2 regions of the Planococcus sp. PAMC 21323 genome follow, and region 1 is predicted to be linked to the other one. Evidence: a T-box and tRNA genes for the amino acid it is inferred to sense, from the RefSeq annotation. Region 1 holds a T-box; the other holds one or more tRNA genes.
What was found. A T-box is a leader RNA that pairs with one kind of tRNA and senses whether it is charged. The one in region 1 lies ahead of leuS (leucine--tRNA ligase), so its partner is inferred to be a tRNA-Leu.
Positions count from the first base shown of each region.

Region 2: it encodes a tRNA-Leu, which carries the amino acid that the T-box ahead of leuS (leucine--tRNA ligase) is inferred to sense. The anticodon was not compared.

Region 1 is NZ_CP009129.1:1,064,026-1,071,945, forward strand. It holds gene PLANO_RS05435 (MFS transporter) at 102-1,376, shown strand; gene PLANO_RS05440 (tRNA 5-(aminomethyl)-2-thiouridylate-methyltransferase MnmM) at 1,419-1,982, opposite strand; gene PLANO_RS05445 (tRNA modification radical SAM protein MnmL/YtqA) at 1,979-2,932, opposite strand; gene PLANO_RS05450 (CoA transferase subunit A) at 3,107-3,799, shown strand; gene PLANO_RS05455 (3-oxoacid CoA-transferase subunit B) at 3,818-4,471, shown strand; T-box leader at 4,516-4,721, shown strand; gene leuS (leucine--tRNA ligase) at 4,765-7,176, shown strand; gene PLANO_RS05465 (BaiN/RdsA family NAD(P)/FAD-dependent oxidoreductase) at 7,318-7,920, opposite strand, start outside.
Region 2 is NZ_CP009129.1:421,282-429,201, forward strand. It holds gene PLANO_RS02230 (Tex family protein) at 1-1,241, shown strand, start outside; gene PLANO_RS02235 (SprT family protein) at 1,264-1,716, shown strand; tRNA gene PLANO_RS02240 (tRNA-Asn) at 1,889-1,963, shown strand; tRNA gene PLANO_RS02245 (tRNA-Glu) at 1,969-2,043, shown strand; tRNA gene PLANO_RS02250 (tRNA-Met) at 2,171-2,247, shown strand; tRNA gene PLANO_RS02255 (tRNA-Asp) at 2,251-2,326, shown strand; tRNA gene PLANO_RS02260 (tRNA-Gln) at 2,332-2,406, shown strand; tRNA gene PLANO_RS02265 (tRNA-Leu) at 2,509-2,594, shown strand; tRNA gene PLANO_RS02270 (tRNA-Arg) at 2,608-2,684, shown strand; tRNA gene PLANO_RS02275 (tRNA-Gly) at 2,706-2,779, shown strand; rRNA gene PLANO_RS02280 (16S ribosomal RNA) at 2,954-4,503, shown strand; rRNA gene PLANO_RS02285 (23S ribosomal RNA) at 4,700-7,633, shown strand; rRNA gene rrf (5S ribosomal RNA) at 7,715-7,830, shown strand; tRNA gene PLANO_RS02295 (tRNA-Asp) at 7,845-7,917, shown strand.

The DNA.
Region 1 (7,920 bases):
TAGAAAGACGTGGAAATCGGACCGGAGTAATTGTAAAATAATAGAATGATGGAAAGAGTTTAACTGGCTCTTTTTTCTTTGAGGGGGCTAATAAGAAGAGTATGAAAGAAAAAAGGATTAATAGAAACAGCGTGATCCAAACGCCGTTTTATTATGGATGGATAATTGTTATTCTCGCAGGATTGTCTCACTTTTTTTCTGGACCTGGACAAACTTATTCAAACGCGATTTTCATTGATTATTACATAGAGGAATTTGGCTGGAGCCGCTCGACCGTGTCTGGTATTTATTCGTCAGCGACGTTACTTGCAGGATTTTTGCTGTTTATGGTCGGTCGTCTGATTGATAAAATTGGCGCGCGGAAAATGGCGATTGCCGTATCATTAATTTTAGCCGCAGCTAGTATTTTTAATAGTTTCGTCGTCAATTGGGTGATGCTGTTTATAGGGTTTTTCGCGATACGGTTGTTTGGTCAAGGGTCGATGACGCTCGTCCCAAATGCCTTAGTGCCACAATGGTTTATACAAAAGCGAGGTCGCGCACTTGGTTTAGCTGCGCTAGGTGGCATGATTGGATCGGCTGCATTTCCGTTGATCAATGTTTGGTTAATTGAAGCATATGGCTGGCGGGCGACGTGGCAAATTCTTGGTGCATCTATTGTTTTAATTTTTACACCTTTGGCATTTTTCTTTATCCGAAATCGTCCTGAAGATATTGGCTTACGTCCAGATAATGGACCTTCAGAAGGAGAAGAAGATCCACAAAAGCCTTTGTCTTCAGATATTAGTTGGACGGTAAAAGAAGCGAAAAAGACCCGTACTTTTTGGCTCTTGTTGTTTTGTGTAGTGGTGCCTGCTTTGGTTAATACGGGAATGACTTTCCATTTGGTGTCTATTTTTTCGATTCAATCTTTAGCACCTGAAACAGCAGCTACTGTCTTAAGTTTAATGGCGATTATCGGTTTTCCGGTAACGTTTCTAGCAGGTTACTTGCTAGATAAAATACGCGTACAGTGGATGTTAGCTTTTGTTTTTGCTGGGGAGATTGCATCTATTTTTTTACTAAAAGAAGCAGATATATTTTCAGGAGCTATTCTTTTTGCAATTGTTTGGGGCTTTATGTTGGGCATTGAACGGGTAACTCTTAGTGTGATTTGGCCAAATTATTTTGGTCGGCAATATCTTGGCAGCATTACCGGCATTTCGATGGCCTTTATGGTCGTTGGTTCTGCTTTAGGTCCGTTACCATTTGGTTTATTTTACGATTTTTTTGGTGGCTATAAAGAAGTGTTGTGGGCAATTATGATTTTCCCGCTCTTAGGTATTGTGGCAGCATTACTAGCAAATCCACCTGAAAAAGAAAAAGTGAAAAATTAAAGATAAAAACGCAGAAAAGAGATGTTCTCTTTTCTGCGTTTTTTATATGCGTTCCTGTTTCTTCTCAATTGCCAATAAAAATGGTGGAGAATGTTGTTGGTTGATAAATTCGTATTTTAGCACATCAAAGGTTTTTTGTGGTAACGAGGAAACAAATTTCATGACAGCATCACGTTCTTCGCTGCCACCTTCGTGTCCACTGTATACGACAACTAGTAACAGACCTTTTATTTTCAATAAATCTAAGCATTGTTCGAGAGCAGCGAGTGTACTTTTTGATTTCGTGATGATGCTGTGATCGCCTTTTGGTAAATAGCCAAGGTTAAAAATAGCTGCTGCTATGGGTTGTGACACATAGTCATTGATTTTGGCATGGCTATCGTGAATCAGTTCGACGTGGTCAAATTCTTGGACTCGCTGTCGAGTCGCGTTAATTGCTTCTTCTTGAATATCAAAAGCAAAAACCTTTCCGTTAGCCCCTGTTAAACCTGCGAGGAAGTGTGTGTCATGTCCGTTGCCGGCCGTGCCATCAATTACTACGTCTCCAGAATTGACTGCTTGTTCAAGCAAAGATTTTGTGAAAGGTAATACTCGTTGTATCGTCATGAAGTTACACTTCCCGTAGCTAATTTCCCTTGCCAGCTTCCACGTCGTGCGAGTTCTGCATCAATGCCGTTCAAGACATCCCATTTGTTCGCACTCCACATGGGCCCAATCATTAAATCTATCGGACCATCACCTGTAATGCGTTGCACCACCATTTCGGGTGGTAGCACTTCTAATTGATCGGCTACTAAATTAATATACTCTTGTTTTTCTAGAAACTCGACCATGCCTTTTTCGTATTGTTTGACCATAGGGGTGCCTTTTAATAAATGCAACAAGTGAATTTTAATGCCTTGAACATCTAGTTTTGCCACTTCACGAGCAGTTTCCATCATCATGTCTCGGTCTTCAAGTGGCAAACCGTTGATAATATGTGTACATACACGAATGCCACGTTTGCGTAATTTTGTCACGCCTTCAACATATGCTTCAAAATCATGCGCACGATTGACTAACAGAGCGGTCCGTTCATGAACGGTTTGCAACCCAAGTTCGACCCATAAATACGTACGTTCATTTAATTCGGCTAAGTAGTCCACAACATCGTCAGGCAAACAATCGGGGCGAGTCGCAATGCTTAAGCCGATAACATTTTCTTGCTCAAGTGCCGCTTCAAACTTTTCTTTAATCACGGGTAACGGCGCATGTGTATTAGTATAAGCCTGGAAGTACGCCATGTATTTAGCATCTTTCCATTTACGATGCATTTTTTCTTTGACTTTATCAAATTGCTCAGGAATCGAGTCAACACGATCTCCAGCAAAATCACCAGACCCTGCGACACTGCAAAATGTACAGCCACCGTGTGCCACTGTCCCGTCCCGGTTCGGACAATCAAATCCGGCATCTAACGCGATTTTCATCACCTTAAAACCAAAATGATCGCGCAAATGGCGATTCCATGTATAATAACGTTTTCCATCAGATGAAAAAGGAAACTCTTTATTCAATTGAAACAACTCCTCAACAGCTATTGTAGCATGACGATAAAACTAGGAACAATGCCTACTAAAGAGGCTATGTATTTTTATGAATATTGCGTTTAGAGCAATAGTTTGTTTAAATTGAAATGGAAGCGTTTTACTAATGAATTTAAGTGGATGAGTCAGAGGAGGCATAATGGAATGAAACCGATTTATAGTTCTGCAAAAGAAGCAGTCGAACAAATTCAAGACGGTGCCACAATTATGGTGGGCGGATTTGGGTTAGTAGGAATACCTGAACAGCTTATTTTAGCACTAGTTGATAAAGGGGTAACCGATCTGACCGTCATTTCCAATAACTGTGGTGTAGACGAATGGGGTCTTGGCCTGTTATTGAAAAACAAACAAATAAAAAAAATGATTGGTTCTTATGTAGGTGAAAACAAAGAGTTCGAACGCCAAGTGTTATCGGGCGAAATCGAAGTTGAATTGACACCACAAGGAACATTAGCTGAAAAAATGCGCGCAGGTGGAGCGGGAATTCCGGCTTTCTTTACACCAGCTGGCGTAGGGACAACAGTTGCAGAAGGCAAAGAAGTTCGTGAATTTGATGGTAAAGAATATGTACTAGAACACGCGTTACGCGCTGACTTTGCATTAATAAGAGCACATAAAGCCGATAAAATGGGTAATCTGGTGTATAACAAAACAGCACAAAACTTTAACCCGCTTGCAGCAGCAGCTGGAAAAATTACCATTGCAGAAGTAGAAGAGATTGTAGAAATTGGCGACATTAATCCAAATCACGTTCAAACGCCAAGCATTTATGTACAAGGATTGCTTCAAGCAGATCAAGAAAAGCGCATTGAACGTCTTACAACACGCACTGTTTAGGAAAGGGTGGAGAAAATCTTGGATAAACAATTAGTCAGAGAACGCATTGCAAAACGAGCTGAAAAAGAAATTAACGATGGCGATTACGTAAACTTAGGAATCGGAATGCCGACACTTGTAGCGAATTTCATCTCCGACAATAAAAGTGTCGTTCTTCAATCAGAAAATGGACTTTTAGGAATTGGACCATATCCAACAGAAGAAAATGTCGACCCAGATTTGATCAATGCAGGCAAAGAAACAGTTACAACAATCCCTGGTTCTGCTTTCTTCACGAGTGCTGAATCGTTCGCGATGATTCGCGGTGGTCATATTGATGTGGCAATTTTGGGTGGTATGGAAGTTGCTGAAAACGGCGACTTAGCGAACTGGATGATTCCAGGGAAAATGATTAAAGGCATGGGCGGCGCAATGGATTTAGTGCACGGTGCGAAAAAAGTAATTGTTATTATGGACCATGTATCAAAAGACGGTTCTGCCAAAATTAAAAAGCAATGTGATTTGCCGCTAACAGGTAAAGGCGTCGTCAATAAAATCATTACAGAACGTGCAGTAATTGAAGTGACAGACGCCGGATTGGTTTTGTCAGAAGTCTTTGATGGCTTTACGGTTCAAGATATAATCGATTCAACAGATGCACCGCTAAACACAGAAAACGTTAAAGTCTCATAGGCTATTGCCAAAAAACAGCGACTCGTCTAAAATAGAGACAATAGTTAATGACAGCGAAGAGGACTAGTAGTTTGTGTATTTTCCACAGAGAGCCGGCGTTTGGTGCAAGCCGGTAAAATGCGCAACCGAACTCACCTTGGAGTCAGTGTATGTGAAACTAAGTAAGATACACCGTTTTCCGCGTTAAGGAGTCAAGTTGAGCGAGCAGTCGCTAATTTGGGTGGTACCGCGGGAAAATCCCGTCCCTTATTTTTTGAGGGGCGGGATTTTTTTATTTTGAGGAGGAATCGGAAATGACATTCAATCACAAACTAGTCGAGAAAAAGTGGCAGAAATATTGGCAAGACAACAAAACCTTTAAACTGATAGACGACCCGTCTAAACCGAAGTTTTATGCATTGGATATGTTTCCGTATCCATCAGGTGCTGGACTTCACGTTGGACACCCAGAAGGCTATACAGCGACAGACATTTTAAGCCGTGTTAAACGTATGCAAGGTTATAACGTGTTACATCCAATGGGGTGGGACGCTTTTGGTCTACCTGCAGAGCAATATGCACTTGATACTGGAAATGATCCAGCAGAATTTACGGCTAAAAATATTGAAACGTTTAAGCGTCAAATTCAAGAACTTGGATTTTCATATGACTGGGACCGTGAAATTAGCACAACAGATCCGTCTTATTATAAATGGACGCAATGGATTTTTATCCAATTGTATAATAAAGGATTGGCTTATGTTGATGAGGTAGCGGTTAACTGGTGCCCAGCACTTGGAACTGTTTTGGCGAACGAAGAAGTAATCGATGGCAAATCAGAACGCGGTGGTCATCCGGTTGAACGTCGTCCTATGCGCCAATGGGTATTGCGTATTACAAATTATGCTGACCGTTTACTTGAAGATTTGGACGACTTGGATTGGCCTGAAAGCTTAAAAGACATGCAACGCAACTGGATCGGAAAATCAGAAGGTGCTGAATTAGAATTCCAAGTCGCAGACACAGAACATTCTTTCCGTGCGTTTACAACACGTCCAGACACGATTTTTGGCGCAACTTACGCGGTGCTTGCTCCTGAACATAAATTGGTAGCTGCGATTACTACAGCGGATCAAAAAGCTGCTGTTGAAAAATACATTGACGACGTTAAAACGAAAAGTGATTTGGAACGTACAGATTTGGCAAAAGACAAATCAGGTGTTTTCACAGGCGCATATGCAATAAATCCAGCAAGTGGTGAAAAAATGCCGGTTTGGATTGCTGATTATGTATTGGCAACTTATGGAACAGGCGCAATCATGGCCGTTCCAGCTCACGATGAGCGTGACTATGAATTTGCGAAGCAGTTTGATTTGCCGATTGTTGAAGTCGTATCAGGCGGTAATATTGAAGAAGAAGCTTATGCAGGAGACGGTGAATTGATCAATTCTGACTTCTTAAACGGATTGAACAAAAAAGAAGCAATTGAACGAGCGATTGACTGGCTAGTAGATAAAAAAGTGGGCGAAAAGAAAATTACGTACCGTTTGCGTGATTGGTTGTTTAGTCGTCAGCGTTACTGGGGCGAGCCAATCCCAATTATTCACTGGGAAGATGGCACAATGACGCCTGTCGAAGAAAAAGACTTGCCATTAATGTTGCCAGTAACGACAGATATTAAGCCAAGCGGAACAGGCGAATCACCTCTTGCCAATATTACGGATTGGGTAAATGTCGTTCATCCTGAAACAGGAATGAAAGGCCGCCGCGAAACCAATACGATGCCGCAATGGGCAGGAAGCTGCTGGTATTATTTGCGCTTTATCGATCCAACCAACGATGAAATGTTGGCAGACCCAGAATTATTGAAACGCTGGTTGCCAGTTGATGTTTATATCGGCGGTGCAGAGCATGCAGTACTTCACCTACTATATGCACGTTTCTGGCATAAAGTGCTTTACGATATCGGTGTGGTATCGACAAAAGAACCTTTCCAAAAGCTATTTAACCAAGGGATGATTCTGGGCGAAGGAAACGAGAAAATGTCGAAATCAAAAGGCAATGTCGTGAACCCCGACCAAATTATCGAAAGCCACGGTGCTGATACATTACGTATGTACGAAATGTTTATGGGACCACTTGAAGCATCCATTGCATGGTCAACTAATGGCTTAGATGGCTCGCGTCGATTCCTAGACCGTATTTGGCGCTTGTTGATGGACGAAGAGCAATTGAGTGCGAAAATTACGGATGCAAATGACGGTAAACTGGAAAAAGTCTATCACCAAACGGTTAAAAAAGTAACAGATGATTTTGAAGGGTTGCGCTTTAACACAGCTATTTCACAAATGATGGTCTTTATTAACGAAGGCTATAAAGTCGATTCTATTCCAAAAGAATACGTAGAAGGTTTTGTGAAACTATTGTCTCCAATTGCACCTCACGTAGCAGAAGAGCTATGGGAGAAGTTGGGTCACGAAGGTTCGGTTACTTATGAAAATTGGCCAAAATTTGATGAGTCGAAAATGATCGATGACGTTATTCAAGTTGTAGTTCAAGTAAATGGCAAAGTAAAAACAAAGCTAGCAATTGCAAAAGACAGCACAAAAGAAGAGTTGGAAACAGCAGCGCTTGCTGACGACAATGTTCAAAAAGCAACTGAAGGCAAAGAAGTTCGCAAAGTAATTGTTATTCCAGGGAAATTAGTCAACATCGTAGTAGGCTAAAAAAGTAGACATGAAAATGCAAAACCTTCCGGGAGCATTTCAAAAAAAGAGGCAAGCTGGGGAAATTTCCAGCTTGCCTCTTTTGCATTGTTAAGTTAAGTGAATAGCGCTTTAGTATTAGCTACCCCTTCACGCAAGAACTCAATTTTGTGATGCGACTTGATGTTCTTTCGCAAATCGAGCTGCGCTTTGTCCGGCTACGTTTCCTGTAACGAATGCAGACGTGATGTTGTATCCGCCTGTGTAGCCGTGAATATCTAAAATTTCACCGCAGAAATACAATCCAGGTTTCTTTTTCGATGCCATCGTTTTGGGTTCGATTTCTTTGATCGACACACCGCCACCCGTAACAAATGCTTTTTCAATCGATTGCGTACCGTTAACAAACATCGTAAACGCCGTTAACTGCTGAGCCATGGCGCGTACTTTATCACTTGGCACTTCTGCACCAGTCAGAAGTGGATCGATTTCTGCACGCGTCATGAGAAACAGCAACCAACGCTCTTGCGCTAAGCTTTTCCAAACGTTCTTCAACGATTTTTTTGGTTCGTCTTTCATCATTTTGTTTAGCAACTGAAAAGCAGATTCTGCATTTTCATCTGGTAAAGTATTAATCCGCATTTCCACCGGTTGACCGCCATTTTTCTTCATTTCTTTGACGACGTATTGGCTACAGCGTAAAACTGCTGGACCGCTCAGCCCAAAATGAGTGAATAGCATATCCATTTGATGCGTGACAAGTAC
Region 2 (7,920 bases), 640 kb from region 1:
TACTGCAGCCACCAATGAAAAACAAAATGGTTTTAGGGGTAGACCCAGCTTACCGAACAGGTTGCAAACTGGCAGTCATCGATGAGACCGGAAAACTTTTAGAGGTAGCAGTTATTTATCCACACCCACCAAAATCTGATCAAGCAGGCTCGAAAAAAATTATGGAGCGCTTAACGGCCAAGTACCCGATTGAAATCATGGCGATTGGTAACGGTACAGCATCTCGTGAAACTGAGCAATTTGTTGCGGACTTCTTATCGGAAACTTCGGCAAATATTTCTTATGTCATTGTCAACGAAGCAGGTGCTAGTGTTTATTCGGCGTCTGATATCGCGCGAGCTGAGTTCCCGGATTTAAAAGTTGAAGAACGAAGTGCGGCATCTATTGCACGTCGTTTGCAAGATCCGCTGTCTGAGCTGGTGAAGATTGACCCGAAAGCTGTAGGAGTTGGTCAATACCAGCACGATGTTTCTCAAAAGAAATTAGCAGACCAACTAACTTTTGTTGTAGAAACGGCTGTTAACCAAGTAGGAGTCAACGTTAACTCGGCCTCCGCTTCGTTATTGCATTATGTAGCAGGTTTAAGTAAAACTGTAGCTGAAAACGTAATTAAGGTAAGAGATGAGAATGGTCGCTTTACTTCACGCGCTCAGCTGAAAAAAATTCCGCGTCTAGGCGCGAAGACGTATGAACAAGCAATCGGATTTTTGCGGATTCCTGAAGGTAAGAATCCGTTAGACGCAACAGGTATTCATCCGGAGAGTTATGACATTGCAGAAAAACTCTTGAAACTAGTAGGGGAAGACAAAAAATCTGTTGGTAAAGTAGGTATCTCTGAAAAACTTGAAGCGCTCGAGCTATCCGAGTTAAGTGCAGAGTGGGGTGTCGGAGAAATAACCTTGAAAGATATTTTGGATGCGTTGAAAAAACCGTTCCGTGATCCGCGTGATGAATTTCCGCAGCCGCTATTGAAAAACGATATTTTGAAAATGGAAGACTTACTTCCGGGCATGGAAGTGCAAGGGACTGTTCGTAACGTAGTCGACTTTGGCGCGTTTATTGACATCGGAGTAAAGCAAGATGGCTTGGTCCATATCTCGAAACTGAAAAAAGGTTTTGTAAAGCATCCACTAGAGGTAGTTGCGGTAGGGGACATTGTCACTGCTTGGGTTGAAAAAGTAGAAAAAGATAAAGGACGCATTGCCTTAACGATGTTACAACCGGAAGAGCAAACCCTTTAACTTTAAGTATAGGGGAATTACTATGACGAACGAAGAACTAACAGAACTAATAAAAGAGATCTCGCTAGAAAATTTTTCTAAGCCATTTCGGCATGAAGGTATTTTCAATTCAAGATTGAGAACAACAGGGGGCAGGTATCTGTTGCGTTCTCATCATATTGAAATAAATCCAAGGTCTTATGAGAAATTTGGATATGTCGAATTGGAAGGGATTATTAAACACGAGCTTTGCCATTACCATCTTCATATAGAAGGAAGAGGATATAAGCATCGAGATCAAGATTTTAAAGAATTACTCCAGAAAACAGGATCACCTCGTTTTTGTTCATTGTTAGAAAACAAAACGAAGCAGCGCTCTATGAAGACTTATGTTTATCAATGTGTAATGTGCGAAACAAACTACAAGCGTAAGATTCGGATGAATACAGAACGCTACAGATGTGGTCGCTGCTCGGGAAAACTAGTAGCACAATAATAATTCAGCTGAAAAGGAGACAACCCACAACTGGTTTGTCTCCTTTTTTATTTGGGACTAGAGTGTAATTTTCTCTAAAGAAAAACAAAAGTAAAATTAAAACGAAAAAGGTATTGACGATTCTCTCAGACCTCTCTATAATAGAAAAAGTCGACAAGTAATTAAACATTATTCCGAAGTAGCTCAGTGGTAGAGCACCGCACTGTTAATGCGATGGTCGTAGGTTCGAGTCCTACCTTCGGAGCCATTTATGGCCCCTTGGTCAAGCGGTTAAGACACCGCCCTTTCACGGCGGTAACACGGGTTCGAATCCCGTAGGGGTCACCAACTTTTAAAAAACAATTAATCTGAAAAGTTATAGTTAGATAATAACTGTGGTACACTAATACATGAGTTAAACAACTATAAAAAAACGAATTATTGTTTTTTGAAAAAAATAATCTAATATTATTGTCGCGGGGTGGAGCAGTTCGGTAGCTCGTTGGGCTCATAACCCAAAGGTCGCAGGTTCAAATCCTGCCCCCGCAACCAAATGGTCCCGTGGTGTAGCGGTTAACATGCCTGCCTGTCACGCAGGAGATCGCCGGTTCGATCCCGGTCGGGACCGCCATTTATTGGGGTATAGCCAAGCGGTAAGGCAACGGGTTTTGATCCCGTCATGCCCTGGTTCGAATCCAGGTACCCCAGCCATTATTAATAAGCCGAAACGACAATGAATTAGAAATTCTAATTTCTCATTGACATTAAAGTGAAGATGCAGTATAATAGAATTTGTCTCTAAAATTAATTCAAGCGGTCGTGGCGGAATGGCAGACGCGCTAGGTTGAGGGCCTAGTGGGAGAAATCCCGTGGAAGTTCGACTCTTCTCGGCCGCACCATATAATCTCTAATGCGCCCGTAGCTCAATTGGATAGAGTACTTGACTACGAATCAAGCGGTTAGAGGTTCGAGTCCTCTCGGGCGCACCATAAATTTCTTCTTATAATAATGCGGGTGTAGTTTAGTGGTAAAACCTCAGCCTTCCAAGCTGATGATGAGGGTTCGATTCCCTTCACCCGCTCCATAATTTTAAATTAATAACTGAACCTTGAAAACTGAACAGCAAAACGTCAACAAATAGCAACGGTCGCGCAAAACGGCCCGCGCAAAACTTACTGATCAGCTTACGCAGATCAAAGCGAATCGTGCGTCTTCGGACGGCGATACGCCAGCAGTATTGAGCAATCAACACTACTCTATAATGGAGAGTTTGATCCTGGCTCAGGACGAACGCTGGCGGCGTGCCTAATACATGCAAGTCGAGCGGAACATTGGGAGCTTGCTCCCAATGTTTAGCGGCGGACGGGTGAGTAACACGTGGGCAACCTGCCCTGCAGATCGGGATAACTCCGGGAAACCGGTGCTAATACCGAATAGTTTGCGGCCTCTCCTGAGGCTGCACGGAAAGACGGTTTCGGCTGTCACTGCAGGATGGGCCCGCGGCGCATTAGCTAGTTGGTGGGGTAATGGCCTACCAAGGCGACGATGCGTAGCCGACCTGAGAGGGTGATCGGCCACACTGGGACTGAGACACGGCCCAGACTCCTACGGGAGGCAGCAGTAGGGAATCTTCCGCAATGGACGAAAGTCTGACGGAGCAACGCCGCGTGAGTGACGAAGGTTTTCGGATCGTAAAACTCTGTTGTGAGGGAAGAACAAGTACCAAGTAACTACTGGTACCTTGACGGTACCTCACCAGAAAGCCACGGCTAACTACGTGCCAGCAGCCGCGGTAATACGTAGGTGGCAAGCGTTGTCCGGAATTATTGGGCGTAAAGCGCGCGCAGGCGGTTCTTTAAGTCTGATGTGAAAGCCCACGGCTCAACCGTGGAGGGTCATTGGAAACTGGAGAACTTGAGTGCAGAAGAGGAAAGTGGAATTCCATGTGTAGCGGTGAAATGCGTAGAGATGTGGAGGAACACCAGTGGCGAAGGCGACTTTCTGGTCTGTAACTGACGCTGAGGCGCGAAAGCGTGGGGAGCAAACAGGATTAGATACCCTGGTAGTCCACGCCGTAAACGATGAGTGCTAAGTGTTAGGGGGTTTCCGCCCCTTAGTGCTGCAGCTAACGCATTAAGCACTCCGCCTGGGGAGTACGGCCGCAAGGCTGAAACTCAAAGGAATTGACGGGGGCCCGCACAAGCGGTGGAGCATGTGGTTTAATTCGAAGCAACGCGAAGAACCTTACCAGGTCTTGACATCCCACTGCCCGGTGTAGAGATACACTTTTCCCTTCGGGGACAGTGGTGACAGGTGGTGCATGGTTGTCGTCAGCTCGTGTCGTGAGATGTTGGGTTAAGTCCCGCAACGAGCGCAACCCTTGATCTTAGTTGCCAGCATTCAGTTGGGCACTCTAAGGTGACTGCCGGTGACAAACCGGAGGAAGGTGGGGATGACGTCAAATCATCATGCCCCTTATGACCTGGGCTACACACGTGCTACAATGGACGGTACAAAGGGTTGCCAACCCGCGAGGGGGAGCCAATCCCATAAAACCGTTCTCAGTTCGGATTGTAGGCTGCAACTCGCCTGCATGAAGCCGGAATCGCTAGTAATCGTGGATCAGCATGCCACGGTGAATACGTTCCCGGGCCTTGTACACACCGCCCGTCACACCACGAGAGTTTGTAACACCCGAAGTCGGTGAGGTAACCCTTGTGGAGCCAGCCGCCGAAGGTGGGACAGATGATTGGGGTGAAGTCGTAACAAGGTAGCCGTATCGGAAGGTGCGGCTGGATCACCTCCTTTCTAAGGATAAATTCGGAACCGAGTTTTCTCGGGGTTGACGTTTTGCGTTCAGTTTTGAAGGTTCACCTTCAGGCGGCAACGCCTTTTTTTGTGACTTTCAAACTTGTTCTTTGAAAACTGGATAAAACGACATTGAAACAAATGCAAGAAATTCAAGTACGCGTGACCATTGGTCACAACTTTTTAATTAACCATTGGTTAAGTTAGAAAGGGCGCACGGTGGATGCCTTGGCACTAGGAGCCGAAGAAGGACGGCACTAACACCGATATGCTTCGGGGAGCTGTAAGTGAGCGATGATCCGGAGATTTCCGAATGGGGGAACCCACTACCTTTAATCGGGTAGTATCCATGTGTGAATCTATAGCACATGAGAAGGCAGACCCAGGGAACTGAAACATCTAAGTACCTGGAGGAAGAGAAAGCAAATGCGATTCCCTGAGTAGCGGCGAGCGAAACGGGATCAGCCCAAACCAAGAGGCTTGCCTCTTGGGGTTGTAGGACACTCTATACGGAGTTACAAAAGGTAGGATTAGGCGAAGCGACCTGGAACGGTCCGCCACAGCGGGTAACAGCCCCGTAGCCGAAAACCCTACCCCTCCAGAGTGGATCCTGAGTACGGCGGAACACGTGAAATTCCGTCGGAATCTGGGAGGACCATCTCCCAAGGCTAAATACTTCCTAGTGACCGATAGTGAACCAGTACCGTGAGGGAAAGGTGAAAAGCACCCCGGAAGGGGAGTGAAATAGATCCTGAAACCGTGTGCCTACAAGTAGTCAAAGCCCGTTAATGGGTGATGGCGTGCCTTTTGTAGAATGAACCGGCGAGTTACGATTACATGCAAGGTTAAGCTGAGAAGGCGGAGCCGCAGCGAAAGCGAGTCTGAATAGGGCGACAGAGTATGTAGTTGTAGACCCGAAACCAGGTGATCTACCCATGTCCAGGGTGAAGGTAAGGTAACACTTACTGGAGGCCCGAACCCACGCACGTTGAAAAGTGCGGGGATGAGGTGTGGGTAGCGGAGAAATTCCAATCGAACCTGGAGATAGCTGGTTCTCTCCGAAATAGCTTTAGGGCTAGCCTCAAGATAGAGAATCCTGGAGGTAGAGCACTGTTTGGACTAGGGGCCCATCCCGGGTTACCGAATTCAGACAAACTCCGAATGCCAGTGATTTATGCTTGGGAGTCAGACTGCGAGTGATAAGATCCGTAGTCAAGAGGGAAACAGCCCAGACCACCAGCTAAGGTCCCCAAATATCCGTTAAGTGGAAAAGGATGTGGCGTTGCTTAGACAACCAGGATGTTGGCTTAGAAGCAGCCATCATTTAAAGAGTGCGTAATAGCTCACTGGTCGAGTGACACTGCGCCGAAAATGTACCGGGGCTAAACGGATTACCGAAGCTGTGGATGGATCTCGTAAGAGATCCGTGGTAGGAGAGCGTTCTAAGGGCGTAGAAGTCAGACCGGAAGGACTGGTGGAGCGCTTAGAAGTGAGAATGCCGGTATGAGTAACGAAAGACGGGTGAGAATCCCGTCCACCGAATGCCTAAGGTTTCCTGAGGAAGGCTCGTCCGCTCAGGGTTAGTCGGGACCTAAGTCGAGGCCGATAGGCGTAGACGATGGACAACAGGTTGATATTCCTGTACCACCTCCCCGCCGTTTGAGCAATGGGGGGACGCAGAAGGATAAGGAGAGCGTGCCGTTGGTTGTGCACGTCCAAGCAGTGAGGCGTGGAATGAGGCAAATCCCATTCCTGATACGTTGAGCTGTGATGGCAAGAGGGTTTACCCTTAGAGTCCCTGATTTCACACTGCCAAGAAAAGCCTCTAGCGAGGCGGGAGGTGCCCGTACCGCAAACCGACACAGGTAGGCGAGAAGAGAATTCTAAGGTGAGCGAGTGAACTCTCGTTAAGGAACTCGGCAAAATGACCCCGTAACTTCGGGAGAAGGGGTGCTCTGGTAGGGTGAATAGCCCGAGAGAGCCGCAGTGAATAGGCCCAGGCGACTGTTTAGCAAAAACACAGGTCTCTGCAAAACCGTAAGGTGACGTATAGGGGCTGACGCCTGCCCGGTGCTGGAAGGTTAAGAGGAGTGCTTAGCGCAAGCGAAGGTGCGAATTGAAGCCCCAGTAAACGGCGGCCGTAACTATAACGGTCCTAAGGTAGCGAAATTCCTTGTCGGGTAAGTTCCGACCCGCACGAAAGGCGTAACGATCTGGGCACTGTCTCAACGAGAGACTCGGTGAAATTATAGTACCTGTGAAGATGCAGGTTACCCGCGACAGGACGGAAAGACCCCGTGGAGCTTTACTGTAGCCTGATATTGAATTTTGGTGCAACTTGTACAGGATAGGTAGGAGCCTGAGATTCCGGAGCGCCAGCTTCGGAGGAGGCGTCAGTGGGATACTACCCTGGTTGTATTGAAATTCTAACCCACAAGCCTGATCGGCTTGGGAGACAGTGTCAGGCGGGCAGTTTGACTGGGGCGGTCGCCTCCTAAAGAGTAACGGAGGCGCCCAAAGGTTCCCTCAGAATGGTTGGAAATCATTCGTAGAGTGTAAAGGCAGAAGGGAGCTTGACTGCGAGACGTACATGTCGAGCAGGGTCGAAAGACGGGCTTAGTGATCCGGTGGTTCCGCATGGAAGGGCCATCGCTCAACGGATAAAAGCTACCCCGGGGATAACAGGCTTATCTCCCCCAAGAGTCCACATCGACGGGGAGGTTTGGCACCTCGATGTCGGCTCATCGCATCCTGGGGCTGTAGTCGGTCCCAAGGGTTGGGCTGTTCGCCCATTAAAGCGGTACGCGAGCTGGGTTCAGAACGTCGTGAGACAGTTCGGTCCCTATCCGTCGCGGGCGCAGGAAATTTGAGAGGAGCTGTCCTTAGTACGAGAGGACCGGGATGGACACACCGCTGGTGTACCAGTTGTTCTGCCAAGGGCATCGCTGGGTAGCTATGTGTGGCCGGGATAAGTGCTGAAAGCATCTAAGCACGAAGCCCCCCTCAAGATGAGATTTCCCATTGCGCAAGCAAGTAAGATCCCTCAAAGACGATGAGGTAGATAGGTTCGAGGTGGAAGCGTGGCGACACGTGCAGCTGACGAATACTAATCGATCGAGGACTTAACCAACAAATTGTAGGCGAAGCTTTTGCGTCACTGTTTCCAATGTCGTTTATCCAGTTTTGAGTGAACAAGCACTCAACCAAATAGTCCAGTGATGATGGCAAAGAGGCCACACCCGTTCCCATCCCGAACACGGCAGTTAAGCTCTTTTGCGCTGATGGTAGTTGGGGGTTTCCCCCTGTGAGAGTAAGACGTCGCTGGTCTGTTTTTTTTTTTTGGTCCCGTGGTGTAGCGGTTAACATGCCTGCCTGTCACGCAGGAGATCGCCGGTTCGATCCCGGTCGGGACCGTAA